Regions from separate parts of the Hymenobacter sp. DG01 genome, predicted to be linked through region 1. Evidence: riboswitches for the same ligand, from Rfam matches in the RefSeq annotation. Region 1 holds a riboswitch; each other region holds the start of a gene.
What was found. A riboswitch is a leader RNA that binds a small molecule or an ion and turns the genes downstream of it on or off. The one in region 1 is predicted to bind S-adenosylmethionine.
Positions count from the first base shown of each region.

Region 2: linked by a shared signal. The riboswitch ahead of FGZ14_RS09025 (RimK family alpha-L-glutamate ligase) and the one ahead of FGZ14_RS07510 (phosphoadenylyl-sulfate reductase) in region 1 are both predicted to bind S-adenosylmethionine.
Region 3: linked by a shared signal. The riboswitch ahead of FGZ14_RS00910 (TonB-dependent receptor) and the one ahead of FGZ14_RS07510 (phosphoadenylyl-sulfate reductase) in region 1 are both predicted to bind S-adenosylmethionine.

Region 1 covers NZ_CP040936.1:1,748,078-1,757,675, reverse strand. The annotation lists gene FGZ14_RS07530 (assimilatory sulfite reductase (NADPH) flavoprotein subunit) at 1-1,827, opposite strand, end outside; gene cobA (uroporphyrinogen-III C-methyltransferase) at 1,872-2,675, opposite strand; gene FGZ14_RS07520 (sulfate adenylyltransferase subunit 1) at 2,790-4,076, opposite strand; gene cysD (sulfate adenylyltransferase subunit CysD) at 4,195-5,136, opposite strand; gene FGZ14_RS07510 (phosphoadenylyl-sulfate reductase) at 5,188-5,964, opposite strand; SAM riboswitch class I at 6,277-6,368, opposite strand; gene FGZ14_RS07505 (hypothetical protein) at 6,462-6,761, opposite strand; gene FGZ14_RS07500 (oligosaccharide flippase family protein) at 6,809-8,287, opposite strand; gene FGZ14_RS07495 (hypothetical protein) at 8,412-9,598, opposite strand, start outside.
Region 2 covers NZ_CP040936.1:2,150,220-2,159,817, forward strand. The annotation lists gene FGZ14_RS09020 (hypothetical protein) at 1-1,037, opposite strand, end outside; SAM riboswitch class I at 1,412-1,506, shown strand; gene FGZ14_RS09025 (RimK family alpha-L-glutamate ligase) at 1,902-2,936, shown strand; gene FGZ14_RS09030 (LLM class flavin-dependent oxidoreductase) at 2,940-3,965, shown strand; gene FGZ14_RS09035 (carbohydrate kinase) at 4,124-5,008, opposite strand; gene FGZ14_RS09040 (gliding motility-associated C-terminal domain-containing protein) at 5,493-9,598, shown strand, end outside.
Region 3 covers NZ_CP040936.1:228,899-238,496, forward strand. The annotation lists gene FGZ14_RS00895 (TonB-dependent receptor) at 1-1,258, shown strand, start outside; gene FGZ14_RS00900 (PepSY domain-containing protein) at 1,523-3,085, shown strand; gene FGZ14_RS00905 (hypothetical protein) at 3,082-3,525, shown strand; SAM riboswitch class I at 3,793-3,884, shown strand; gene FGZ14_RS00910 (TonB-dependent receptor) at 4,364-7,390, shown strand; gene FGZ14_RS00915 (RagB/SusD family nutrient uptake outer membrane protein) at 7,607-8,962, shown strand; gene FGZ14_RS00920 (M14 family zinc carboxypeptidase) at 9,220-9,598, shown strand, end outside.

The DNA.
Region 1 (9,598 bases):
TTTGCGGAGCTGCTTGAGGTAGTCGGCGGCGTAGGCATCGCCCTGGCCGCTTTCCTGAGCAATGACGGTGAGCAGGGCGCGCTGTACGTCGGCGGCCATGCGGTTTTTGTCGCCGCAGACGTAGAAGTGGGCCCCGTTTTCAAGCTGGGCGTAGAGGCGGCGGCTTTGCTGGAGCAGGCGGTGCTGGATGTATATTTTCTCTTCCTGGTCGCGGGAGAAGGCCACGTCGAGCTGGTGGAGGGTGCCGCGCTTGAGGTGTTGCAGCCACTCGGTTTGGTAGAGGAAGTCGGTGGTGAAGTGGGGGTTGCCGAACACCAGCCAGTTCTGGCCGGTAGCGCCGGTTTCGGCCCGCTCCTCCACGAAGGCCCGGAAGGGTGCCACGCCGGTGCCCGCGCCTACCATGATGATGTCGGTGCTCGGGTCCTGGGGGAGCTTGAAGTACTCGTTGCGGTCCACCCACACCCGGGCCGCGTCGCCGATGTGTAGGTGGTCAGCCTGGAAGCTGGAGCAGGCACCGTGCTTGGCGCGGCCGTTGGCTTGGTAGCGCACTGCCCCCACAGTCAGGTGTACTTCCTCGGGGTGAGCCAACAGGGAAGAGGCAATAGAATAAGCCCGGGCCGGCAAAGGCCGCAGCACCGCCGCCAACTGCTGCCCCGACAGTTCCACCGGAAACTCCTGAAGCAAATCGGCTACGTCGCGGCCATAGAGGTAGGTAGGAAGTTGAGCTTTGTCGGCTAGAATTTCGCGCAGCTTGGGGTGGTGCGGGGCTACGGCGGCGTAGCGCTCCAGCACGTCGCGGGTGACGACGGACAGCTCCAGCCGCTCGGTCAGGGCCGTGCTCAGGTCTAGTTCCTCGGCTTCGAGGCGCACGGGGTCCGCGGCGGCCAGGCGGGCAGCGTCCAGCACTTCCTGCACTAAACCGGGGCGGTTGCGGGGCTGCACCATCAGGGCGTCGCCAGCTTCGTATTGGATGCCCGAGTCGGCCAGGGAAAACTCTAAATGGTAGGTTTCCTTGGTAGAGCCACGGCCGTTGAGCTGAATTTTCTCCAGCAGCTCAGCCTCAAAGGGGTTACGGCTGCTGTATTCCACCCGTTCCTCCAACTCCACTTCCGCGCCACCCACAAGAGCTGTCAGCGCCACCGGCTTAACCTGGGCTGACACCACGCTGGCGGCTACCGGCGCAGGAGTTACTGCAGGCAAAGTAGCAGCGGCAATCAGCCCCAGCACTTGCCCGGCCCAGCGGCGAGCTTCGGCTTCGAACTCCACGTCGCAGTCCACGCGCTCCAGCAGGCGTTTGGCACCCAACTCGGCCAGGCGCTGGTCGAACTCAAAACCCGTCTGGCAGAACTGCAGGTAGCTTTTATCACCCAGAGCCAGCACTGCGAAACGTAGGTCGGGCAGCTTGGGGGCGCGGTTGCTCAGTAAGAACTGGTGCAGCTCCTCGGCCGCAATAGGTGGGTCGCCCTCGCCCTGGGTGCTCACCACCACCAATAGCTGCTGCTCGGTTTTGAGGTCCTTGGTGGGGTAGTCGTTCATGTCGCGCACGGTGGCTACCAGGCCGCGCTGCCGGGCGGCTTCAGCCGCAATACCCGCTGCCTTCTTGCTATTGCCGGTTTGAGAGCCGTACAGAATGGTGAGGCTGGGAGCTACGGACGTGGCAATCGGGGCGGTTGCCGCTGCCGGAATAGCGGCTTCCGGAGCAGCGTCCGAGCCAGCCCGACCGTAGAGGTAGCCACTCAGCCAAAGCAGTTGGCGGTCGGTGAGGCCGGCCGTCAGCTGCTGCAGCGTGGCTTCATCAAGGCCGATGGGAAGAGTGGGGGAAGACATGAGCGGTAGTGATATTGGCTGTGGAAAAGCGGAGCAGAAATAAATCAGGCCACCTCTGCGTAGGAGGGTGGCGTTAACACGGCGAAAGCCGCCGGCGGGAGCGTAGTCGCCAGACTGGCCGGAGTAGCCAGGCGAACTACCTCGCCAATAATGATGATGGCCGGCGTCCCGATACCGGCCGCGGCGGCGCGGGCGGGCAGCTCGGCTACCGTACCGGTTACCACCCGCGCCTGGGGTAGGGTGCCGTTCTGCACGATGGCTGCCGGGGTGTCAGTCTGCCCGCAACGGCTGAACACAGCCACGATATTTTCCAGCTCGCCCAGGCCCATGAGTATCACAGTAGTAGCGCGCGACTGAGCGGCCTCGGCCACACTGCCCGACAACTCGCCGGTAGCCGTAGTGGCCGTAATCACTCGAAATCCTTCGCTCAGGCCGCGGTGCGTAACCGGAATACCCGCGCTGCCCGCCGCCGCTACCGCGCTGCTAATGCCCGGCACGTAGTCGGTGGCTAGGCCGTGGGCTTCGGCGAAGAGCATTTCCTCTCGGCCCCGCCCGAACACAAATGGGTCGCCACCTTTCAGGCGCACCACGTGGCCGTAGCGGTGGGCGTACTCCACAATCAGGGCGTTGATTTCGTCCTGCGAGTGGCTGCGCATACCGCGGCGCTTGCCCACGGGCACGCTTACAGCCGCAGGGCGTGCGTGCTGGAGCAGGGCGTGGTTGGTCAGGGCATCGTAGAGAATCACGTCGGCTTCGGCCAGCACCCGAGCCCCTTTGAGCGTGAGCAGCTCCGGGTCGCCGGGCCCGGCCCCGAGTACCGTCAGGCGTGGTAGTTTGGTTGTGGACATGGGGGTAGGGAGAAGTGAGGTGAGAGCTGGGAAAACTGCCGGTCATGTCGAGCTAGTCTAGACATGACGTTCTATTTGATGAGCAGGTACCCGTGTGCCCCCAGACTCAGATTTCTAAATAGAATAGGCCACCGGCGGACCGACGGGCAGGGTGAAGTACTCGGAGTCGGCGGCTTCCACGAGGCCGGCCGCCACGGTGTCGCCGGTCAGCTCATCGACGAGGATAAAGGAACCGGAGGCGCGGTTTTCCAGGTAGGTGTCCACGGCCAGGGGGAGGGCCGTTTTCAGGCGCACCCGCACGATGTCGTTGAGCTGGGCCGAATCGGCGGCGGCGCGGGCGAAGGTGTGCACGTTCACCTTATAGAGGATGGCCGGAATGGCCGCTTTCACCAGCGCGGAATGATGCTGCACCAGCAGCTTACGGCCGGGCCACAGGGGCTGCTCGCTCATCCAGCAAAGGGTAGCTTCCAGCTCGCGGGTGAGGGTAGGGGCCTCGGCCAGCGGCACAATGGAGTCGCCGCGGCTCACGTCCACGTCGTCGCGCAGGCGCAACACCACGGCCTGGGGCGCGGAGGCCGCATCAACTTCCTGCTGGTTTACTTCAATGGCTTCGATTTCCGACTGCAGGCCGGAGGGTAGCACCGTTACCCGGTCGCCGCGGCGGTACTGGCCGCTCTGGATCTGGCCGGCGTAGCCACGGTAATCGGGCAGCTCGGCGGTTTGGGGCCGGATGACGTACTGGACCTGGAAGCGACCCGGCGCGGCCGTTTCCGAAGCGCCGGGCACGCTTTCCAGGTGCTCCAGCAGGCTCGGGCCAGTGTACCAGGGTAGGAGCACCGACTTCTTCACCACGTTGTCGCCGTTGAGGGCGCTGAGCGGAATAGCCGTGGCTGCGGGCAGGTTGAAGTGGTTGGTCAGCTCGGCGTAGTCGGTGGCAATCTTGGCGAACACGGCTTCGTCGTAGCCTACCAGATCCATCTTGTTCACGGCCAGCACAAAGTGCCGGATGCCCAGCAGGGCGGCAATGAGCGTATGGCGGCGGGTTTGCTCAATCACGCCCTGGCGCGCATCTACCAACACAATGGCCAGGTCGGCGTTGCTGGCGCCGGTTACCATGTTACGGGTGTACTGCACGTGGCCCGGCGCATCGGTAATGATGAACTTGCGGCGGGGGGTAGTGAAATACTTGTAGGCGACATCAATGGTGATGCCCTGCTCGCGCTCAGCCCGCAAGCCATCCGTCAGCAAAGCCAAATCCACGGTGCCATTAGAGGCCTGCCGCTTTTCCAGGGCCGCCAGCACGTCCAGCGACACCGATTCGGAGTCGTAGAGTAGCCGCCCAATCAGGGTGCTTTTGCCGTCATCGACGCTGCCGCAGGTGATAAATCGAAGTAAGTCCATGTTGGTGATGAGGTGAAAGGTGATGAGGTGAAATGTGTTGTGGGATGATGGAGTAGAGGGAGGAAGCCATTGCAGGACCATTCTTTTCACCTCATTACTTCATCACCTCATCACCCCACTAGAAATACCCGTTGCGTTTGCGGTCTTCCATGCCGGCTTCCGAGATGTTGTCGTCGAGGCGGGTAGCGCCCCGCTCGCTTACTTTGGCCAGCAGCAGGTCCTGGATGATGTCTTCCACGGTGGCGGCGTCGCTTTCCACGGCGGCCGTGCATGTAGAGTCGCCGACGGTGCGGAAGCGCACCTGCCGGGTCACGATTTCATCGTCCTTATCCAGGCGCAAGTGCTCCGAAAGGCCTAGTAGCTGGCCGGTAGGTAGCACCACGCAACGGCGCTCATGACCGAAGTAGATGTCGGGCAGGGCAATGTTCTCGCGCTGGATATAGCGCCACACGTCCAGCTCCGTCCAGTTGGAAATGGGGAACACGCGCACGTTTTCGCCCTTCTGGATGCGGCCGTTGTAGATGTTCCAGAGCTCGGGGCGCTGGCGCTTAGGGTCCCACTGCCCAAACTCGTCGCGGACGGAGAAAATGCGCTCCTTAGCCCGGGCCTTTTCCTCGTCGCGGCGAGCCCCGCCGATGCAGGCATCGAACTCAAACTCCTCAATGACCTCCAGCAGCGTATAGGTTTGCAGGGGATTGCGGCTGGGAAACTTGCCGCCCGGCTCGCGCAGGCGCTGCCGCTTGATGGTATCTTCCACTTGGCGCACGATCAGCTTTTCGCCCAGGTTTTCAGCTAGCTGGTCGCGGTAGGCCAGTACCTCGGAGAAGTTGTGGCCGGTATCGACGTGCACCAGGGGAAACGGGAAGCGGCCGGGCCGGAAGGCCTTTTCCGCGAGGCGGGTCAGCACGATGGAGTCTTTGCCGCCCGAGAAGAGTAGGGCTGGGCGCTCAAACTGGCCGGCCACTTCCCGCAGGATGTGGATGGCTTCGGCTTCCAGCCGGTCGAGATAATCGAAAGAAGGGGTACTCATGTGTAGAACACGATTTAGCGCAGAAGTCAGCTAAACTGGCGGAGCTGCTGTAGAGACGAATGAGAGGTAAAAGGCCCGTGGCTAGCCTGCCGGAACGGGCTCCACCACCGGGTCGGGGCCGTTGTGATGGGCGGTGGCGTGCAGGCCGCACTCCTTGGCCGAAAGGTCTTCCCACCACCAGCGGCCGGCCCGGAAGTCCTCGCCCGGCCGAATGGCGCGGGTGCAGGGGGCACACCCGATGCTCACGAAGCCCTGCTGATGCAGGGTGTTCACCGGCACTCCGTTTTCCTGGGTGAAGGCCACGGCCTGGTCCCAGGTCCAGTCGAACAGCGGATGGATTTTAACCAGGTTATGAGCCGCGTCCCACTCCACGGGGTCCATGGTTTGGCGGTTCTGCGACTGCTCGGCGCGGATGCCCGTAACCCAGGCGGCTTTGCCGGCCAGGGCGCGGTTCAGGGGCTTCACTTTGCGGATATGGCAGCACTCCTTGCGGTTCTCCACACTCTCGTAGAAGGAGTTAGGGCCTTTGGCTAGCATCAGCTGCTCTACGCTTTCCCGCTGGGGGTAGTACACCGCAATGGGCTGCTCGTACTTCAGCAGGGTCTTGTTCCAGGTGGCGTAGGTTTCCTGGAAATTCCGGCCCGTATCGAGGGTGAAAACCTGAATGGGAAGCTGGTGGCTGAAGATTAAATGGCTGATAATCTGGTCTTCCAGGCCGAAAGAGGTCGAAAAAACGGCCTGTTCGGGGAAGCGTTCAGCCACGAGGCGCAGCCGCTCCAGGGCCGTAGCCTGGATCAGCCGGGGGCGCAGGTCGTCGAGCAAGGCGCGGACGGCCGGCGCAGCAGTTGCTGCTGACATAACAAGAAGGGGAGGGAAGCCGGCCCACAGGCGCAAACTTCAGCTGACAGGATGGCCCTACCCCGCGGTGGCAGCCAAACAAGGAGGCGCAGCCAGCAGCGGCAAGGGCGAAAAGCCGGGTGTGCGGGCAGAGTCAGCTACACAAAAAACTGTGTCAGCAGAGCTGCCAGGCGCACAAACCAGGAAAAAAAGAAGGGTGCGTTACGCCTGACAACAACACGCCATGCCCATCATAGCACAACACCCATGCTGTAGAGCAATGGTGGTGGCGGATGTGGCGGCGGAGTTAGACAAGCGGTTCACGGTACGTTGTTTTTATATGGTCAGGACTTGGCACCGTTTCGGATGGTCCGCTGGTTGCCGGCGCTTCGTCGAGCCTGTCTCTCCACGCCTCTGTATAAAAACAATCCTTTCAGGTAAAGAATTGATGGGGCAAAAGTAGCGGCCAGAATTTTATACTTCCAAATTTTATTTTTCTGGTCAACTAAAAATCCTGATTATTCGCCGTGGCTGACGCTCGTAATTACGCCATCGGCCCCAATGCTTAGGTAGATATTATCGGAGGCTGCAGGCGAGGCCTTGTACACGTACGCTGAATCAGCAGAAACGCCCAGCATTCTGCGCGACGGAGCGCCGCCCATTATTCTCATTGCCTGCTGTTTAGACATGCCCACCCGGACCAGATAGGAATTGTGCTGGTTTCTTTTCCCGGGTATATGCTCCCTGAAAATCACAACCAGTAAAAGGAAGAAAGCAATGGCTAAAATTGACCCCAGAAAATGCTTCACCGCGTTCATAGAAGATAGTATATCAGTCTGTAGAATAATAATATATAAAACAACGGCTAGTGTTTCCGTTGTTTAAGTTTGCTGAGAAAAGCAGTTGCTTCGGGGGCCGAGTTCGTCACCAGAATCAGTCCGCCGTACACCAGCGTCAGCACGGTGGAGCGCAGGAGCATGGTAAGCAGGGGCGAGCTAAGGGAGGGCATCAGCCAGCCTGCTACCCCCGCCACGGCCGCAATACCTAGTATCAGCGGGATGCGCCAGGTAAAGGGCTGCATGCGGTAGCTGTGCCACACAAACCAGGTGCGGGCCACGTTAATGCTGACTTGCGCGATGCAGGCCGCTACCGCCGCCCCCACCATGCCCAGGCGCGGAATCAACAAACCGTTGAGCAGAATAGTGAGCAGCGCCAGTGACACGTTGAAAATCAGGTCGAACCGGTAGCGTGGAGACGTTACTACCATCAGGCCATTAACGCCCGTGATGCCATCGAAGAGCTTGCTGGCCAGTAGGAGCAGCACCACCACCGTACCCTCGGCGTAGCGGGCGTTGCGCATCAGGGAGTAGATAAAGTCCAGATTCAAGGCGATGCCCAGGAACAACAGGCAGCCGATGAGGGTGTTGAGGCGGGTAGCGCGGCGGTAGAAGTCGGCCATGCGCGGGAGGTCCTGCTGCTTCCAGTAGTCGGCCAGGAGCGGAAAGGCTATTTTGTTGAGGGAGCGGGCCGGAATAGCCAAGGCCGTACTGATGTTGCCGGCCACCACGTAAATGCCGGCCGCCGCCACGCTCACCTGGGCGCCCACCATCAGGGTGTCGATGAACATAATGATGCTGCCCGACAGGCTGCCAAGCAGGGTAAAGGCGCCCATGCCCAGCATTTCGCGCAGGGGGCGCACCGTGAGCACCTGCTGCGTAGGTCGCCAGTGCAGCTCCCCGATGGCCGCCGTGTAAGCCGTCAGCAGCAAAGCAATGACGCTGTTTACGCTCACAAACCACAGCACGTAGCCTGAGAAAGACAGGTAGCCAAAGCCAAACAGGAAAGCCCCCGTCACAATCAGAACTCGCAGCAGAATATCCTGCACGAAGGACGAGAAAGCCGTGTGGTACAGCGCCTTGAGGTAGGCATCCTGCACCGAGTAAAGCATGGTAAACAAGGCCAGCACGGCACCCCAGGCGTAGTACGGCGCCAGTAGGGGCGCATCCCGCCCATACCAGGGCAGCAGCAGTGGCTCGCCCAGAAAATACAGGGCCGTGACCACTGCAAACCCCAGCAGCGGCACACCCAGCAGCAGCGGCAGAAACCCTCGGTGCCCCGACTCTGGATGGCGGAAGTAAGGGAAAAAACGGATGCCCACGCTGGCAAAGCCAAAGGCCGCAACCTGGGCGTAGAGCGTGGCTACCGACGACAGGGTGGCCGTAACCCCCAGCTGCTCGGGCTGCAGAAAGTTGGGTAGCACCAGAGCCGTACTCACGAAGCCCAGCGCCAGCCCGATGTAGGAAATAATGGTGTTGCGCAGCCCCTGCCGCTGAACGATACCCAAACGGTGAAGTGATAAATGAGTGAATGAATGAATGTTCCAGCTGTCGTTCTAAGCGAAGCGAGAGGTCTAGGTTCTCCACGCGGCGGAGTAACCCAGATTCCGACCGAAGCGAGGAATGACATTGCTAGCCCATTCGCTCACAAATTTCCCGGCCGTTGACGAAGGCCACGTTGCGGCCGCGAAGGTACTCCATGATTTCGGCGAACTGGCGGGGGCCGTTGGTTTCGTTGGCCGGGTCGAAGTTCTCGTTGTGCCAGAGCACCGTGCACACGCCCCCGAACCGCTCTATTTTCTGAAACATCGGCATCAAAGCCGGCAGGATTTCCTTGGTAGCCAGTTGGAGGTAGCGCGGGTGATGGAGGGTAGCGTCCATCACGTTGAGCGGGATTTCCAGGAATGTAGATGTCTGAATAGAGTTTTTCGGTCCTAGGGTAAAGAAAGCTGGTGCTTCTGATGGTAGCGTATAAAGCCTCATTTGCGGAGGATCAACAATAAAAGGATCAGCATTAAAATTGAAAGTATAGAACGGTAGGCAGTAGGAATTTCGGAAGCCAAAGTGCTCCGCAAACCCTAGCGTAGAGTCATGAGTGAAACCATCCATACTCAGCAAAGTGGACGTGATGCGCGGCTCCCAACTCAGGTAGTGAAACCGGATGCCGCTACATGGTACCGGAATTTTAAGCCAATCCACCTTCAACTTTCCGCCATGTGCTGCAGTACCCAGACTCGCGTGCAGGCCTACCTCTGCATCCTGAATAGCTGCGGCTATTTTTGTCCACACCTTGCGCAGTTTATAATCCGCATTCGGCGTGCCGTTGGCAGCTTTCCGGTGCTCAGGCAGAAAGAAGAACGTGCTCTTTGCGCCGTAACTGGCTACGGTTTCCTGCACCTGCCGGAGGTTGTCCCAGGCGTCAGGGGTAGTGAAATGCCGCCACAGCTGCTGCCCGAAGCTCAGGAGCCGGCCTTGGCGCAGGGCAGCTTTGGCCGGGGCTTTCCAGGCGCTGTACAGGTTGTCGATGTCGTGGGTGATGAAGGCGGCCCAGGAGGCCCCACCGGCCCAGCGGCGCGGCTGCAGCGGCTGGCCCATGACGTGCTCCACGGCAGTTTTCAGCACATCGAAGTAGTAGTTCACGACGGGCACCGTCACGAAGCTGTAGCGACTCTGCACGCTGGCCGAGTAAGGGAAGCGGCCGTGCTGGTCACGCTCCTCCGAAAAATACTCCTGCCAACCGCTGAGCAGGTAGAAAGCCGCCGAAATGATGTCGGCGTGAATCAGGGCCCGCCCGCCGGGCAGCAACTCCAGCAGCGGCT
Region 2 (9,598 bases), 400 kb from region 1:
GCCTGCGCGAAACCGGCATTCTGCTGGCGCTGCGTGGCCGCATTGTTGTTGCCTACCTGCTGAATAGAAGCCCCCGCAAAAGCCGCACTCGCCTGGGTCTGGGTGGCCTCGTTGCGGTTACCACTCTGGGTGACCGTAGCACTCACCGAAAGAACCCCCGTCTGGCTTTGGGTAGCGGCGTTGTTGTTGCCGGTTTGGGTAGCGCTGGCGGCCACGGCCCCGAAAGCCCCGGAGTGACTCTGGGTTTGGTCGGCGGCGTTGTTGTTGCCGGTCTGCTGAATGAAAGCGGCAGAAGACGCACCTCCCTGGCTAAGCTGCGACTGAGTAGCCGCGTTGTTATTGCCCTGCTGCCCGATGGTGGCGGTCATGTAGCTGCCGGCGTTTTGCTGCTGTTGGCCGGCCGAGTTATTGTTGCCTTGCTGCAGCACGCTGGCCGAGGCCGACTGGCCCGAAACGCTCTGCTGCTGACTGGATGTGTTATTAGCCCCCAGCTGTCGGGCCGTAGCAGTACCGCCAAATACGTTGGTATTCTGGTCCTGGGTAGCGCGGTTATTATTTCCGGCAGCCTGGTAAATCTCGGCATAGGCGTTGCGGCCGCTCTGGTTTTGGGTGGCGTAGTTGGCCCCGCTCACCTGCTCAATGAAAGCACTGTGGCTGAAGCCCCCCTGGAACTGGCTGGCGTAGTTGCCGTTGCTGCCGGCGGCCGTGGAGCCCTGCCGGATGAAGGCCCTGTTGGCGCCCCTGCTTTCATCGGAAAGCTGTGTCTGAATGGCCTGTTGGCGGTTGCCCATCTGGTCAGCCTGCGCCGTATGCTGGATGCCGGCCTGAGTTTGGGTTACTTCGTTGTTGTTGCCACTGCTGCTGCCCCCGTTCACGGCCGCGTCGTTCTGGTGCGCAATGGCCGTATTCGCCCGGCCTAGCTGCTCCACCGTCACGCGGTTGTTGTTGCCGTAGCTGGTAGATGTTTGGATGTTGTTCTGCGCTGTGGCAGCGCCGCTGGTCAAAAGAGCAGCAAAGAGTACTCCGGTTGCTTTCATGCTGATAGAAGGATATAAAAGTGGGAATGAGACACGCCCTGCAAGCCATTCAGGAAATCAATATGAATAAATATGAGAAGATATAGTTATATTAAAAATTATTTAAGTGCATTTTATTAGCAATAAGGCCAGATTCATTCCAAAGTCCTTACAAGCCCATTTTATTCTTATAAAATTCTGTCCATCAGATTTTTTAGTAGCCTTCTGCTAACCCGGCTAGTGCACAAGGCAGCACCTGCACCCTACACACCGCATGTGCGCTGGGGCCTACGCTGCCTACCCCCTGCTGCCTAAGCGGCGCGCAAAGAAAATTTGGCTTTCTGGACCCGGCCGCTTTACCTTTGCCGCACTCAATTCTTTACCTGAAAGGATTGTTTTTATACAGAGGCGTGGAGAGACAGGCTCGACGAAACGCCGGCAACCTTCCGTAGCAGTACGGAAACGGTGCCAAGTCCTGACCATATAAAAACAACGTACCGTGAACCGCTTCCCGCACTTCGCCCCCACTCCTGCCACCCTTGCTTCTGTACAGCATGGCTGTTGTGGCACGTGTTGTTGGGCCGTCTGTACGCCGCTGGCCGGGTAGAGCTGCCGGTTCATTAGCCCCCGGCCGGGGCAATTCTGCGTTTCACGGGTGCCGCAACTGCCGTAAGGGCAGAGCAATGGCTACGGCCTGACCGCGCCCGCCTACTTCCTTCCCGGCTCCGGGCCCCTCTTCCCTACCCCCTTATCCTTGCCCAACCCGGAATGTGTTCGGGCGGTTGCGTGGCGTCTTTGCGCCCGGCCTAACTTCCGGAGGTTCTGGCGGTTGTAGGGGGTAGCGTTTTCCGCTGACTTCAACTATCTGTTTCTTCTTCCCTTCTCATGTCGCAGCCTTCAAAGCCCATTGGCATTTATTTCGAGCATCCCGAATGGTTTAAGCCCCTGTTTGCCGAGCTGGACCGCCGGGGCCTGCCCTACGAAAAAATCGACGCCGCCCACCACCTCTTCGACCCCGCCGAAACCGAGAGCCGCTACTCCCTGGTGGTCAACCGCATGAGCTCCTCGGCTTATCTGCGCGGGCACGGCCAGGGCATCTTCCATACGGCCGGCTACGCCACCCACCTGGAGCGCATCGGCACGCGCATCATCAACGGCTCGGCGGCCACGGCCATCGAAACCAATAAGGCCCGCCAGCTCAGCCTGTTCGCCTCGCTGGGCCTGAAATTCCCGAAGTCCTTCGTGATTAACCACGCCTCCCGGGTGCCCGACGCGGCCCGGCAGCTGCAGTTTCCCATCGTGGTGAAGGTAAACATCGGGGGTAGCGGCGCAGGCATCATCCGCTTCGATACCATGGAGGGGGTAGAGGCCGCCGTAGCCGCCGGACAGATTGACCTCGGCATCGACCAGACGGCGCTGGTGCAGGAGTACGTGGCGCCTCGCGGCGGCCACATTCACCGCGTAGAAACCCTGAACGGTAAGTTCCTCTACGCCATGAAGGTGTACACCACCGGTGAGAGCTTTAACCTGTGCCCCGCCGAAATCTGCCAGATTCCGGAAGAGCCTGCTGCCGGCGACTTCTGCCTCACCGAAGCCCCCAAAAAGGGTATTCAGGTAGAAGCCTTCACGCCTCCCGCCGAGGTAGTAGAAGCCGTGGAGCGCATCGTGGCCGCCGCCAAAATCGACGTGGGCGGCATTGAGTATCTGGTGGATGACCGCACCGGCGACGTGCTGTTCTACGACGTGAATGCCCTGTCTAACTTCGTGGCCGACGCCGTGAATGTGGTGGGCTTTGACCCCTACGCCCGCTTCGTGGACTACCTCGAAACCCAGATCGGGGCTTCGAACCCCGGCAGCCAGCCCGTTGCCGCTGATGCCGTTTCTTCCACCCAACAGCCGGTAGCGGCTTCCATTCACTAAGCCATGCGGTACGGATATTGGATGCCTGTTTTTGGCGGGTGGCTGCGCAATGTTGAGGACGAAAACATGCGCGCCGACTGGGACTACGTGAAGACGCTGGCCCAGCGCAGCGAGGACCTCGGCTACGACTTGTCCTTGATTGCTGAGCTCAACCTCAACGACATCAAGGGCGAAGAAGCCCCGTCGTTGGACGCCTGGAGCACGGCGGCGGCTCTGGCTGCCGTAACCAAGAAGATCGAGCTGATGGTGGCCGTGCGGCCCACTTTCCACTCGCCGGCTTTGCTGGCGAAGCAAGCTGCCAACATTGACCACATCAGCGGGGGTAGGATTTCCTTGAACGTGGTGTCGTCGTGGTGGCAGGATGAGGCCAAGAAGTACGGCGTGCACTTCGAGCAGCACGACGACCGGTACGCCCGCACCGCCGAGTGGCTGCACGTAGTGGACAACCTCTGGAAGCAGGACCACTTCACCTTCGAGGGCAAGTTCTATAAGGTGACGGACTCCATTCTGCAGCCCAAGCCCGTGTCGCGCCCCCGGCCGTTCATTTACGCCGGTGGCGAATCGGAGGCGGCCAAAAACCTGATTGCCGCCCAGTGCGACGGCTACGTGATGCACGGCGACGAGCCCCAGGCCATCGGCCGCCGCATCCGGGACCTGCAGGAGCGCCGCGACCGGCTGGGTTTACCGCCCATGAAGTTCGGGGTAGCGGCTTACAGCATTGTACGCAACACCGAGGCCGAGGTGAAGAAGGAGCTGGAGCGCATTACCAACGTGCAAGGCTCGGCGGCGGGCTACAAAAACTACCAGCAGTGGCTGGCCGGCACCCAATTGGAAAACCAGGTGAGCCTGCAGGACTACTCGGTTTCCAACCGTGGCCTGCGCTCCGGCCTCACCGGTACCCCTCAGCAGGTAGCCGACCGCATCGGCGAGTTTGAAGCCGTGGGCGTGGACCTGTTTCTGCTCCAGTGCAGCCCTCAACTAGAGGAAATGGAGCGGTTCTCGGAAGCCGTAATTCAGGTGCTGGCGTAAGCAAGTTTATTTGTAGCAAAAAGGCCGCGCTAATTGGTAGCGGGGCCTTTTTGTTTACCTAAAAGACTTCGGATGCTCGGGGAGCCGCCGGGCAGGCTGGTGCATCTCAGGAGCAGGTAGCAAGCGGCTGGTTCGCACTCGGGGCAGGCCGGCGCTGCCTACACGGCCTGCCTAGCCATCAGCGCCTGCACGTCGTGTTCGGTAAACGCAGGGGTTGCGCCCGGATGGGTGGCCACCAGCGCGCCGGTAGCGCAGGCCAGGCGCAGCGCCTGCTCGGGGTGGGTGCCGGCCAGCCAGCCTTTGAGCAGAGCGGCCAGAAACGCGTCGCCGCTGCCGATAGGGTCTTTTACCGCCACCGGCACGCCAGGGGCACGGTAGAGGTGGTTGCCGGTCCAAAGCAGGGCCCCGGCGGCCCCGCAGGTTACGCACACGGCCTGCAGCCCAAAGTTTTCGGTTAGCCACTGCATAGCAGCGGGCAGTTCGGGCTCCTTTCCAAACCAAGCCATAATTTCTGCCAGCTCGTGGTGATTTAGCTTCAGCAGGTTGGCTTGCGCCAGCAGCTCGGTTACTACCGCCCGCGTGTAGTGCGGCGGGCGCAGGTTCACATCGAATACTTTAAGGCGGGCGCGCTCCAGCAGGAGCCGCAGGGTTTGGCGGGAATCGGGCTGGCGGGCGGCCAGGGAGCCAAATACCAATGCTTCAGCCTGATCCGCCCGCTGCTCCGGGGCCGCACCGGGCCGGATGTAGTCCCAGGCCACGGGCTGGTCAATCTGGTAGGTTACTTCCTGGGCCGCATCTACGTGGGCAGTTACCCGTCCGGTGGCGTAATGCTTGCTGCGCTGTATGAAGGTAGTATCCAGGCCGCGTGACTGTATAAAGCGCAGGAGCTCCGTGCCCGGCTCATCTTCCCCAACGCAGCTGATCAGGTCCGCGGAACAACCCAGCTGGCGCAGGTGCACGGCTACGTTAAGGGGCGCGCCGCCCGGCTGTCGGCCGCCTGGCAGTACGTCCCAGAGCATTTCTCCAAAGCAGACGATAGACATAGAAAGAAGGCAAGAAAGGGAACGGCTGCTGGCTTCGGCAGCGGAACCTGTGGCAGCCAACAGCTTATGGGGCAAGGGCGCCCCCTGCGCCACTAAAGTCCCTGGGTAGAAAGGTACGAGCCTTTGCCAATGTGCCCCACCCGAAAGTACTGAGCAAATTACTTTACGCAACGGGCACTACCAGAGGCACAGGCCAACTGCCGGGGATAGTGCACACCGCTTTTTTCAGGGCCTAAACCGGGGCGCATTAGCCCCATTTAGGGCTCTGGGGTAACCAGAAAGGCTTCTAGCGGTCGGCTGGCAGCGGTGCCTATCACTATTCTGACATTGCATTGCATAAACCTGGCGGGCAGTGTGTAGCTTTACTACAAACGGCTAGCTGCATTTCAGCAATACCCGGCCGTTGTGCTTCGTTTCTAAGGTAGTGGGTGGCAGCTTCTTTTTTGCGCATCTGCTTTCTCCTTTGCTCTTCACCTGCCCTACTATGCGTGCAGAACTACCGCACTCTACCCGTACCTCCTTTCTGTGCCTTACCCAACCCCGCCGGCCAGCCGGACGGGCGGGCGCGGCGGCCAGCCGGCTGCTGAGCCTGCTGCTACTTTTGCTGCTGAGCGGAGCCGCTACCACCACGTTCGGCCAGGCACCACCCCCTCCCCCCCCGGAGTGCGCGGCCGATGAAAAGTTTGCCAACACCTGGTACTTTGGCTTTAAAGCGGGGCTCGACTTCAACCAGGCCTCTGCCGACTCCCTTCCGAAGGTGCTCACAAATGGGGCAATGGATGCCCCGGCCGGCTCGGGGGTAATGTCAGACGCCAACGGCGAAATTCTGTTCTACAGCAACGGCGAAACCGTCTGGAACGGCGACGGTAGTGTGATGACCAACGGCACGGGGCTGGCAGGCAGCCGCTTCACTACCGACGGCCCCCTTCCCATCAAGCTGCCGGGCAAACCTATAGCTGGCCAACCCACGCGCTACCTGCTCTTTACCCTGAAAGACACCGTTGGCCTGAGCTACTCGGAAATTGAAATTCCTGAGGGTGGTGGGCCGGGCACCGTTATAGCGGCTACCAAAAACACCCCTCTGGCCCGCGGCACGGCGGAGAAGCTGACAGCCGTATTCCATAAAAACGGCTGCGACATCTGGGTTATCGCGCACGGCTGGGGCACTGCCAAGGGGGGGAATAATAACCGCGGCGACGCCTTTCTGGCCTACCGTGTGCGGCAATCAGCCGGCTATGTAGGTCCGGTCCTCATCGACGAGCCCATTATTTCAACCGTCGGCAGCCTGCACGCGCCAAGTGTGGCGGCCCTGGGCTATAAGGGCCAGATGAAGGTAACTCCCAATGGTCAGCAGTTGGCCCTGGCCCGCTACAGCGAAGTAGTGGGCGACAGCAGCAGCACCGTGGAGCTGTTTGGGTTTGATACCGGCTCGGGCCAGGTCAGCGTTAACCCACAGGTGCCGTACATTGTGGACAGCGGCGCCGGGAAATATTATGGAGTAGGGTTTTCGCCTGGCAGCTACCTCTATGCTACGGTGCGCAACCCGCCCAAACTGCTGCAATTCGACATCAGCGGCCGCGGGCCGGTTACCAAGGAAGACATTCCGCTCAAACAGAAAACCCCGGCCGACCTGGGCTCCCTGCAGGCCGCGCCCGACGGCAAGATTTACGTGGCCCGTGACAACCAGCCCGCGCTGGGCGTCATTCCGTACCCGGACTCGCTGGGGGCCAAGTCCCGCTACGCCGACGACAGCCTACAGCTGGGTGGTCGCCTGAGTGGCCTGGGCTTAGTCAACTTCAACCAGAGTTCTTTGTTGCGCGTGGGGCCTATTGCGCAGATAACGGGTTGTCGGCAAATCTCATTCACGGCCCCGCCCATTGAATTTGATAATAAGAAATATCTCTGGACGTTCGGCGACGGTGCCACCTCAACTGAGGAGAACCCCGTTCATATCTACGCCAGGCCCGGCAACTACACCATCACGCTGCGCATTGACACCGACTGTTTTTGCCGCCAAAGCTCGGGAATAATCCAGGTGCCTGATCTGCCGGAGCCGGGTAGCGTCGCGGGCCCGCAGGTGCTATGCGCTGGCGCTGCGCCGGCCGCTCTTACCAGCACTACCGGTGCCTCCAGTGATGCTGACCTTCCGCTTGTGTACCAGTGGCAAACCTCAACGGATAATTCTAACTGGACTGATATTCCCGGGGAAACCGCAGCCACCTATCAGCCCGGCAACTCATTGCCTGCGGGCGTTACGTATTTCCGGCGGCGCGCCCTGCTGCTTTTGCCTAACCAAACCGGTCCGTACTGTACCCCCACCTTTACCGCTTCGGTAGCCATTACCGTGCTGCCAGCCCTAACGCCGGGCGGCATTGCCGCCGCCCAGACGGTATGCGCCGGCAGCCCGGTTGCCCCCCTGACGAGCACCGCCCCCGCTACGGGCGGCACGGGCACGTTTGCGTATCAGTGGGAAGCGTCGGTAGATGGTGGTGCTACCTGGACCGCTATTCCAAACGCTACCAGCGAAACCTTCGCGCCCGGACTGCTCGCGGTTACCACGTCGTTCCGCCGCCAGGTAACCTCCGGGGCCTGCACGACTACGCCTTCCAACACGGTTACCATCACCGTGGTACCCGCCCTGACGGCCGGCACCATTGCGGCCAGCCAGACCATCTGCGCGGGCAGCATACCGGCCCCGCTGACCAGCGAAACTGCGGCTACGGGGGGCTCCGGCGCCATTGCCTACCAGTGGGAATCATCGGTGGATAATGCCACCTGGACGCCCATCGGCGGGGCCACCGGACCAAACTTTGAGCCGGGTCAGCTCAGCGTAACTACCTCCTTCCGCCGCCGGGCAACTTCGGGGAGCGGCTGCGCGCCGGTCTTGTCCAATGTGGTAACCATCACGGTAACGCCCGCCTTGGTGGCCGGCACTATTGCCGCCAGCCAAACGGTGTGCCCGGGTGCTACCCCCGCCGCGCTTACCAGCACGGCCCCTGCTACGGGCGGTACGGGCACGTTTGCTTATCAGTGGGAGTCCTCGCCGGATATCAACGTCTGGACGGTTATTGCGGGTGCCACCGCCGAAACCTTCGCGCCCGGTCCGCTCACGACTACCACCTACTTCCGCCGCCGGGTTACCTCCGGGCCCTGCGCCGCTACCCTGTCTAATGTTGTAAACATCACGGTACTGCCGACTCTAACACCGGGCCGCATTGCCAACGACCAGACCATTTGCGCCGGGGCTACCCCCGCCCCGCTTACCGGCCCGGCTAGTCCCGAGGGCGGCACAGGCAGCTACGCCTACCAGTGGGAATCTTCCCCGGACAACACCACCTGGACGGCCGTTGGCGGGGCTACCGGCGCCACCTTCGTGCCTGGTCCGCTTACGGCTACTACCTTCTTCCGCCGCCGGGTAGTATCCGGCGACTGTGGGCCGGTGTATTCCAACGCCGTAACCATCACGGTGGTACCGACCCTGACTGCCGGGAGCATCGCCGCTAACCAAACCGTTTGCACCGGCGGTACACCGGCTCTGCTTACCAGTACGACCCTGGCCGCGGGCGGCTCGGGCGCCATTGATTATCAGTGGGAAGCCTCGCCCGACAATGTAACCTGGACTACCATCCCCGGCGCCACCGCATCAACCTTTGCTCCAACTCCACTGGCCGCTACCACCTACTTCCGGCGGCGGGCAACCAGTGGGCCTTGCGGCCCGGTTTATTCCAACGTGGTAACCATCACGGTAGCGCCGGCCCTGTCGGCCGGTGTCGTTGGTCCCGCCCAAACGGTGTGCCCGGGCACTACCCCCGCGCCCCTCACCAGCACTACCCCCCCTACGGGCGGCACGGGCAGCTACACCTATCAGTGGGAATCTTCCCTGGATAACAGCACCTGGACGCTCATTGGCGGGGCTACTGCCGAAACCTTCGCACCGGGCCCGGTTTCGGTTACCACCTACTTCCGCCGCCGGGTAACTTCCGGGCCATGCGGACCCGAGGTTACGGCTTCGGTGGCGGTAACGGTACTGCCCGAACTGCTGGCAGGCACCATCGGCACCGATCAGGACATCTGCTCGGGAGCTACGCCGGCTCCGCTGGGCGGGGGCGGGGCCAGCGGAGGCACTGGCACCTTTACCTATCAGTGGGAAGCGTCCACGGATAACTCCACCTGGACGGCCATCAGCGGCGCCACCAATCCTGGGTTTGCCCCCGGCCCGCTCACGACGACTACCTTTTTCCGGCGCCGCGTTACATCGGGCACGGGCACTTGCGCCACGGCGGTTTCCAACGTGGTAGCGGTGCGGGTGACGCCCCTGGTGACGCCCACCGTAACCCTGGCTCCGGCTCCGGTGCAGTGCCCCGGCACTCCCCTGACCTTTACGGCCGTGGCTACCAACGTGGGGGCTAATCCCACGTTCCGCTGGCTGGTGAATAACGTGTTCGTGGCCAGCGGCCCCACGTTTACCAGCAGTACCCTCGTCACCGGCGACCAGGTGCGGGTGGAGGTAACGCCCACGGTGGGGCTGTGCAGCACGGGGCCGGCAACGGCTTCCGTTACCGTCACGCGCACGCCTACTTCCCTGCCTAC
Region 3 (9,598 bases), 1.5 Mb from region 1:
GCGGGCCGGGGCTACTACCGCTACGGGCGAGGTCAACGAGAACCGCTTTAAGAGTTACGGCCTGATTGCCCAGCATAGTGTGCGCTGGAATTGGCTGAACTCGCGCCTGATTGGTGGGGCTAGCTTCGATTATTCGCCTACCCAGTACGATGCCCACCAGATTGACCTGGCAGCCCAGTTGCGGGCCGATAAGAAGTCGGTGGAGAAGTATACCATCATGGCCGACCGGCCTGACCTTCCTGTTGCCAACTACGATACCGACCTGCTGAACTCGGCCGTGTACGCGCAGCTGGATTTTCATCCGCTGCCTAAGCTGCAGCTTACCCTGGGCGGGCGCTTTGACCGCCTGTCTTTCGATTACGACAACTACCTCGATAAGTCAAGCGGCACCAAAACCTTCCAGCAGGCTACCCCCAAAATCGGGCTGACCTACGACCTAGGCCACGGCCGGGGGCTGTACGCCAACTACTCACAGGGCTTCACGCCGCCTGGCCTCACAGCTATTTTCCGGAAGCGCCCCGGAACCGGTGTTACCACAACCACCGGCGAGGTAGTGCCCGCCGAGTTCTACTACAACCTGCAGCCGGCCCGCTTTTACAACCGCGAAATTGGGGGCTGGGCTTCCTTGCTAGACAACAAGGTGTACTTGGATGTGGCGTTGTACCAGCTGGGTGGGCGCAACGAACTGCTCAGCATCCGCCAGCCCGATAACTCCACCGACTACCAGAGTGCCGGCAAAACCCTGCACCGCGGCATCGAATACAGCCTGACCTGGAAGCCTACCGCCGAGCTGTTCTTCCGCTTCGGCGGCACCAACGCCGTGCACCGCTTCGAGGAGTTTGCCCTCAGCACCAACGCCACCGACGCGGTAAAGGACGTGAACGGCAAGCAAATGCCCCAGGCCCCGCGCTGGGTTGCCAATACCGAGCTGACCTACAAGCCGCAGTGGCTGCGCGGCCTGCGCGCTTCCCTGGAGTATCAGCGCATTAGCAGCTGGTACCAAGACCAGGTAAACCGGGTGCGCTACGATGACCGGACACTGTTTGGCACCCGTGGTGTGAGCGTGCTCAACGCCCGGGCCGGCTACAGCTGGCGCGAAACGCTGGAAGTCTTCGTGAACGTCATCAACCTCACCGACGAGCTATACGCCAACGCCGCCACTCGCGGCAACGCCCTCACCGACCGCACTACCTTCACGCCCGCCGCTCCCCGCACGGTATCGGTAGGAGTGCAGTACAATTTTGTGGGGAAGAAGTGAGGGGTAAGAGGCAGGTAAACAGTGGCAGGAGAAGGGTAGGGCAACGGCCCTAAAACGTGTCATGCTGAGTGCTGTCGAAGCATCCCTACCTCTGGCTAATCTTGATGGGGTAGCAGCTAGAACCGCTCTGTAGCCCAGCAAGATCAAGCACGGAGGTTGATTTGATAACGTCACCTCACACGATGCCCGGCGGCGTCAGCGCACCGGATGACCTTCTACAAAAGAACCAACGAGGCCTTGCGTCCTTGACAACAGACATTTCTTATGCAAACAACTCAACAAACCGCCCCAGCAGTTCGGGCTGCCGGCCCTATAAAGCGGGTGGTGCAGCGCAATATGTACCGCTGGCACCGCATCATCGGGCTGCTGACGGTGGTACCGGTTATCCTCTGGACCCTCAGCGGCCTCGCGCACCCACTGATGAGCAACTGGCTGCGGCCGAAAATAGCCCGCGAAGCTTTGGTGCCTACCCCCTTGGCCAAGCCAAAGGTGGCGTTGCGGCAGGTGCTGACGCAGAATCAGATTGCCAGCCTACGTAGTGTGCGCGTGGTGCAGTGGCAGGAGCAGCAGGCGTACCAGGTGCAGCTAGGCACCGAAGCGCCTACTGCCGTGCCGCGCTATTTCAGCGCCGAAACGGGGCAGCCCTTGCCTGTCAGCGCCGACCGGCAGTACGCCGAGCAACTGGCCCGCTATTTCACCCAAGACTCTACGGCGCAAGTGAGCAGCGCCGTGCGCATCACCGGCTTCGACCAGGAGTATAAGTTTGTGAACCGCCTGCTGCCCGTGTGGCGCATTGCCCTCGACCGGCCCGACGGGTTGGTAGTGTACGTGGAAACGGCCCCGGCCCGGCTGGCTACGTTCAACAACGCCAGCCGCAGCGCCTTCATTCGGGTGTTCGACTTGTTCCACAACTGGTCGTGGCTGGAGTTGATAGGCAACAATACGTTCCAGGTACTGACCATGCTGGTGCTGCTGGGTATCATCATCGCCTCGGCCGTGAGTGGGCTGGTGATTTACGGGTTCATGTGGAATAAATTCCGCAAGCCCCGCAATGCCCAGGACCGGGTAGGCTGGCTGCGCAAGTACCACCGGCAGGTAGGGTTGGCCGTGGCCTTGGTTACGTTCACCTTCGCGGGCAGCGGGGCCTTCCACGTCTACCTCAAGCTTCACCCCGACGACAGGCTGCGTTACCAGCACGCGCCCGCCGTGCTTACCCCCGCCTTGGCCGTGGACCTCACGGAGTTGCCTCTGGCCTGGGAATCGGTGCAACAGGTAACCTTGGCGGAGTTGAACGGACAGGTGTACTACCAGGTATTCCTGCTTCCGGCAGAAAAGCCCACCGGCCCGGCGGCCGGCGCCAGCACCGGCCAGCCAGTGGAAGCGGTGCGCGCTACCCCCGTAGTCTACTACAATGCCGCTACCGGCCAGCTGCTGCCCGACGGCGCCACTCACTACGCGGCGTTTCTGGCTAACACCTTCCTGCAACAAGCCGGGGGTGGTGCTACCCCTGCCATGAGCGGCAAACCTACCCTGGTGGATCATTTCGAAGGCGAGTACGGCTTCATCAACAAGCGCCTGCCCGTTATGAAAGTGGCCTACAATACCCCGCAGAAAACCACCTTGTACGTGGAACCCGCTACCGGCCGCCTCGCCGCCCGCGTCGAGAATGTAGCCCGCTACGAAGGCCTGAGCTTCGCCTTCCTGCACAAGTACCACGCCGCCGGGGAGCTGGGCAAAAACATCCGTGACATCATCACGATGCTGGCTGCCGCCGGCGTATTGGCCGTGTCGGTGCTGGGCTTGTGGCTATTTATCAAGATGAAATGAGCGTCCCAATGAACTTGAGTTTACGGCTGCGTTACGCAGCTCTTTCCCTGCTCGCAGTGGCCTGCCAGCCCCAAGAAAATCAGCCGCTGGAAAGCAAAACACCCGCTACCCGTGCGGCCGTTATGCGCCACCACGACGAGCTGATGGCCCGCATGGATGGACTCATATCGGAACGCCAGCGCCTCGCCGCCCAGCTCGTTGGCCTGGATTCTACTACCACCTCGGGCCAAGCCAAAGCCGAGCGCCTGCACCGCATCATCAGGGGCTTGCGCCGCGCCGATGCCGCCATGATGACCTGGATGCACCAGTACAAAGAACCCGACACTGTGCAGCTGACCGCCCACCAATACGAGGATTTTTGGGCTGCCGAAGCGCAGGAGCTAACGGATTTAGAACGCCAGATGACCGCTGCCCTGGATTCGGCCAAAGCTGTGAGGTAAGTATCTGACTATAATAGTTTATGTAGCACGCATGCCCGTGTCACTGGTTTAATCAACAGTGGCCCGGGCATACGCATTGTACAGGCTACGTAGATAGTAACGATATAGTATTGGCTTAACTGCTGAAAGCCGAAGAATGAATACGAGTAAGGGCCAGCAAAACCTTTGGTTTGTACTGGCCAAAGATTAATTCGAACGAAGGATTTGCATTTCTGAAAATTCCGCTTGTACATTTACAGCACCAATTCTTTCTCTCACAAAGGATTGTTTTTATACAGAGGCGCGGAGAGACAGGCTCGATGAACCGCCGACAACCCCCGGAACATCCGGAACGGTGCCAAGTCCTGACCATATAAAAACAACAACGCCGTGAAGTCCTTCACCAGCATCCCCAGCAGTACCCATCGTCACGTTGCGCCTCAGCCTGCCTGTTGTGGCCTGATGCGTGGCCTCGTCTGTATGCGGATGCTGGGCATGGGCTGCTAAGGCGGAGGGAGATTCCCTTACTTGCTTTTTGCTTGCTCCGGTAGGGTAGTGCGGTAGCGCGCAACTTTCCTACGCATTACCCGGGCCTGTCAGGCCTGAGGGCTTTCCTTGTCGGCCGGTTACTTCGGCTGCCGAGTAGCCGCCCCGCGGCGCTTTCTCTTCCTGTAAACCGCTAGTTCCGTTGGCTCCCGCCGACCGAATAGCTTCCGGCTGTGCACGAGCCGGATTTGGGCAGAAGGCTTCCGCTCCTGGGTTTTCACCCCTTTGCGTCCACTTCCAGCTTTGCCAACGCGGCCCCCGTGCCGGGGCTGGCCGGGAAGTGGTGTGCTCACCTTCCAACTCTTTCCTGCATATGAAATCCTCTACCCTTCTGGCGGTGCCAGCAGTGGTGGCAGGCCTGGCCCCAGCGAGCTTCGCCCAGACGGCCGCCTCCACCGTAACTGGTACCATTGTGGATGCCACGGACCGCAGCCCCTTGCCGGGCGTGACGGTAGTGGTGAAAGGCACCACCGTGGGTGCCTCCACCGGGCCCGATGGCTCGTTCTCTCTGACCCTGCCGCCCGGCAGCACTATCCTGACCATCAGCGCCGTGGGCTACGAAAGCCAGGCCGTGGCAGCTACCGGCGGCCCCATCAACGTAGCCCTGAAAGCTGATGTGAAGCAGCTCTCGGAAGTGGTGGTAACGGGCTACAGCGAGCAAAACCGCAAAACCCTGACCAGCGCCATTAGCTCGGTGAAGGGCGACGCGCTCAAGGATATTCCGGCGGCCAGCCCCGACCAACTGCTGCAGGGCAAAGCGCCCGGCGTGCAGGTATCGGCCAACTCGGGGGTGCCGGGGGGCGGGGTGTTCATCCGCATCCGGGGTAGTAACTCCGTGAATGCCAGCAATGACCCGCTGTACGTGGTGGATGGGGTATTCATCAACAACACCAACCTGATTGCCACCGGTCTGGGCAACCAGGTATCCAGCAACCCGCTGGCCGACATCAACCCCCAGGACATTGAGAGCATCGAAATCCTGAAGGACGCCAACGCCACAGCCATTTACGGTTCGAGGGGGGCCAACGGGGTAGTACTCATCACCACCAAACGTGGCAAGGCCGGCGACAAAACCCGTATCACCTTCAATACCTACCACGGCTGGTCGAAGGCACCCAAGCAGTATGAGCTGGTGAGCGGCCAGGAGCTGGCCCAGCTGGAAAACGAGCGGTTCCTGAACGACGGCGGCAACCCCACTCAACTGCCCTACCGCTCGGTGGCCTCCGGGGGGCGCGGCCTGCCCGAGGAGCAGCAAACCTACGACCGGCTCTCTGATGTGTTCCGCACAGCCCAAACCCAGAGCTATGAGCTGTCGGCGGCTGGGGGCTCAGCCAAAACGCAGTTCTACGTGGGGGGCGGGTATTTCCGGCAAGAAAGCATTGCCCGGCCCACCAACTTCGACCGGTTTAGCCTCCGCGTAAACCTGGATAACTCCGTGACGGATAGGCTGCGCATCGGCACGAGCACGGCCCTCACGCGCACCCACCGCAACGTGAGCAGCAACGACAACAACCCGGTGGGGGTCATCAACTCGGCCCTGTTTCCGCGCACCAATCTGCCCATCTACAACCCCGACGGTACCTACGCCAAGTACGGCTCCTTCGACAACCACCAGGCCCTGATTGGCAACCTGAACAACGACGCGGTGGGCTCGCGCGTCATCTCGAACGTGTACGGGCAGTACCAGTTTGGCAAGCACCTGACCTTGCGCAGCAGTTGGAGCATCGACTTCAACGACATGTATGAGAACAACTTCAACAACACGCTCATCCTGGCCGGGCAGCCCCGGGGCACGGCTACCTCCTTCCTGTCGCGCGACATTACCTTGCTCAACGAGCAGACCCTAAACTACTCGGTGGATTTCGGGGAAAACCACTCCCTGCAGGCCTTGGTGGGTAATACTATCCAGAAAAATACCTTTCAGCGCACCAGCCTTTCGGGCCAGCAATTCCCGAGCAACGACCTGACCAGCATCGCCTCGGCAGCTACTCAAACGGGCTCTTCGTCCCGCTCCCAGGCAGGGCTGCTGTCGTTTTTTGGCAAGGCTACCTACAGCTTCAAGCAGCGCTATACCGCCGACGTGAGCTTGCGGGCCGACGCTTCCTCCCGCTTCGGGGCCGACAACCGCTGGGGCTACTTCCCGGCCGTGGGCCTGGGCTGGCGCCTGAGTGAGGAAGAATTCATTAAGAACCTGAACGTGTTTCAGGAGTTGAAGCTGCGCGGCAGTGTGGGCAAAACCGGCAACCAAGCCGGCATCAGCGACTTCGCCGCCCGGGGCCTGGTGCAGGGTGGGGCCAACTATCTCGATTTGCCCGGCACTACCCCCCTGCAGCTGGCCAACCCCAACCTGAGCTGGGAAAGCACCCGGCAGTGGAACGTGGGCCTGGATGCGGCCGTGCTGCAAAGCCGTTTGCTGCTGGAGCTGAACTACTACGACAAGTACACCTCGGGCCTGCTGCTGAACGTGCCGGTGCCCCGCAAAACGGGTTTTGCCTCGGTGGTGGAAAACTATGGGGCCGTGAGCAACAAGGGCTTCGAGGTGCAGCTAACGGCCAACTGGTTGCCATCCGCTTCGGCCGTGCAGTGGAGCACTACCTTCAACGTGGCCCGCAACGTGAACCGCATCGAGAAGCTGGCGGCCCCCATCACCTCGGGCTCCCGCGACATTTTCCGTCTCGAAGAAGGCGCCCCGCTCTACTCGTTCTGGCTTTACCACCAAACCGGCGTGAACCCCGAAACCGGCGACGCCCAGTACCAGGACGTGAACGGCGACGGGCAACTATCGGTGGCCGACCGCAAGCTGGTGGGCAACGCCTGGCCCGATTACTTCGGGGGTGTGATCAACTCGGTGACCTACAAGGGGCTGGATTTTGGCTTTACCCTCAATTTCGAGCAGGGGGCGAAAATCATGAACATGAACCGCTTTTTCCTGGTGCATGGGGGCACGCAGAGCAACATTGGCTACCTGCGCGAGCAGCTGGACCGCTGGCAAAGGCCCGGCGACCAAACCGACATTCCGCGCCTGACCACCAACCCGGCCTCCAACAATTATGGGGGGGTAGTGCAGAACCTGAGCGACCGGTACCTGGAGGACGGCTCTTTCCTGCGCCTGCGCACCCTCTCGCTGGGCTACACTGTGCCGAAGGAGGTAGCCGCTAAAGCCCACCTCAACTCTTTGCGCCTCTACGTGCAGGCCGCCAACCTGCTCACCATCACGCCTTACTCCGGTATCGACCCCGAGGTGAACTCCCAGAGCGGGGTAGCCAACACCAAAAACATTGACTGGGCCACGGTGCCCCAGCCCCGCACCTTCCAGGTAGGCCTGACGGTGGGCCTGTAACCAACCCGCCGCCCGTCGTGCAAAGGCGGCACCGAACGCAAGGCCACCTGAGGCAAGCATACCCAATCGCCCGGCTCCCCCTCTCCTTTTCCGGAGAGGGGGCCGGGGGGTGAGGCGCCCCGCCAGAACGAAGTGGTAGCCAGGCTTGCCCCGGCGACTTTAGGCTCAAATGCGCTCAGCATGACATTACCCCCTGTTTTTCAGAATCTGACCTCGATGAAATCTTCGCTATACCACTTGCTGTTTGCCGCCGTGCTGGGTGCTGCTACCCTGAGCTTCTCGGCCTGCAACGATTTGCTGGACCCCACGCCGGTGCAACAGCTCCCCGACGACCAGGCCATAACCGATGCCAGCAGTGCCCGCTCCGCCACCATTGGCGTCTACGACCGGGTGCAGGCCTACTACCAGTTGAACTGGCCGGTGCTGGGCTTTCTGCCCGGCGAGAATGTGCGCTTCAACGGCACGCTGAACCAGTTTCTGCAGATCGACCAGAACCAGCTCAGCGCCGATAACGTGCTCATTACCGAGGCCTGGACTCAGATGTACCAGGCCGTGAACGGGGCCAACAACGTGCTGGCTGCCCTGCCCGGCCTCAGTGACCCGCTACTGACGGCGACTGAGAAAAACCAGCTGCTGGGCGAGGCCTACTTCCTGCGGGCCCTGGTGTACTTCGATTTGGGCCGGGGCTGGGGCGGGGTGCCGCTGGTGCTCACGCCCACCCGCACCAAGGAAAACGGCCGGGGCATCCGCCGCAGCACCCTTGCCCAAACCTACGACCAGGTGCTAGCCGACCTAACCCAGGCCGAAGCCCTGCTGCCCGAGGCCGCTACCCGCAACCGCGCCGTGAAGGCCGCCGCCCGCGCCCTGCGCGCCCGCCTGCACCTCTACCGCCAGCAGTGGACGGAAGCCGAAACCTACGCTACCCAGGTGATAAGCAGCGGCAACTACGGCCTCGTGACGCCCTACCGCGCTATTTCTACCGCGCCCTTTCTGAGCAGGGAATCAGTGTTTGAGTTGACCTTCAGCAACTCCGACGCTAACACAATGTGGAACAACTGGTTTCCGAGCGCCCTGGGCGGGCAGTTCAACTTCCAGCCCGTGCCCGCCGCCATTGCCCTGCTCAACGACCCCACCGTGGGCGGCAACCGCTCGGCCCTGCTGGCTACTACCGTCATTGCCGGTAGCAATGTCACCTACGGCAACCTCTACAGCCGCTCCGCCCAGCGCGACGACCCTAGCTACGTGCTGCGCCTGGCCGAGCAATACCTCATTCGGGCCGAAGCGCGGGCCAAGCAAGGCAAGCTGACGGATGCCCTAGCCGACCTGAACGCCGTGCGCGCCCGCGCCGGAGTACCGGCCAGCACTGCCGCTACCGCCGACGCCCTGCTACTAGCCATTGAAAACGAGCGGCGGGTGGAGTTTGCCTTCGAAGCCGACCGGTGGTTTGACCTGGTGCGCACTGGCCGCGCCGGTGCCGTGCTCGGAGTCACGGATCAGCGCCGCTGGCTGTTCCCCCTCCCCTTCAACGACTTAGTAGCCGACCCCGACCTAGAGCAAAATCCGGGGTATTAAGAGTACTGCTGACCAACCCAGACCGTCATGTCGAGCTTGTCGAGACATCTCGCGTGCTAACGTTGCCACACTAACTGCCATGCTGAGCGAAGTCGAAGCATCTCTACCTCTGGCTAACCAAGAGGGTAGCAACGAAGCGGTAGAGATGCTTCGACTTCGCTCAGCATGACAATCTTATATCAAGCGAAAAACCTTGCGCAAGCTCGACCAGAAGAGCCGCGCTATTTTGCTACCAACCGCTTTCGACTTCCCTTTCCATGTTGAAACCTTACGCTTCCGCTGCCCTGCTGACCGTGGGCTTTGCCCTACACTTACCAGCTGCTGCCCAGAATACCTACTTCTTTCCCGCGGCCACGGCTACGTCATTCGACCCGGCCGTGCCCACGCCGGAGCAGTTCCTGGGCTACCCCATCGGCACGCACTACACCCGCACCGACCAGATAGTGGCTTACCTGCGGGAGCTGGACCGGGTGTCGGATAAGGTAAGTTTCCGGGTGATTGGCACCACCTTCGAGGAGCGCCCCCAGGTAGTGGCCACCATCACGGCTCCGGAAAACCAGCAGAACCTGGCCGGTCTGCAGCAGGCGCGCCGCGCCCTCATTGACCCCAAACTGGCAGCGCCCGACTACCGCAAGC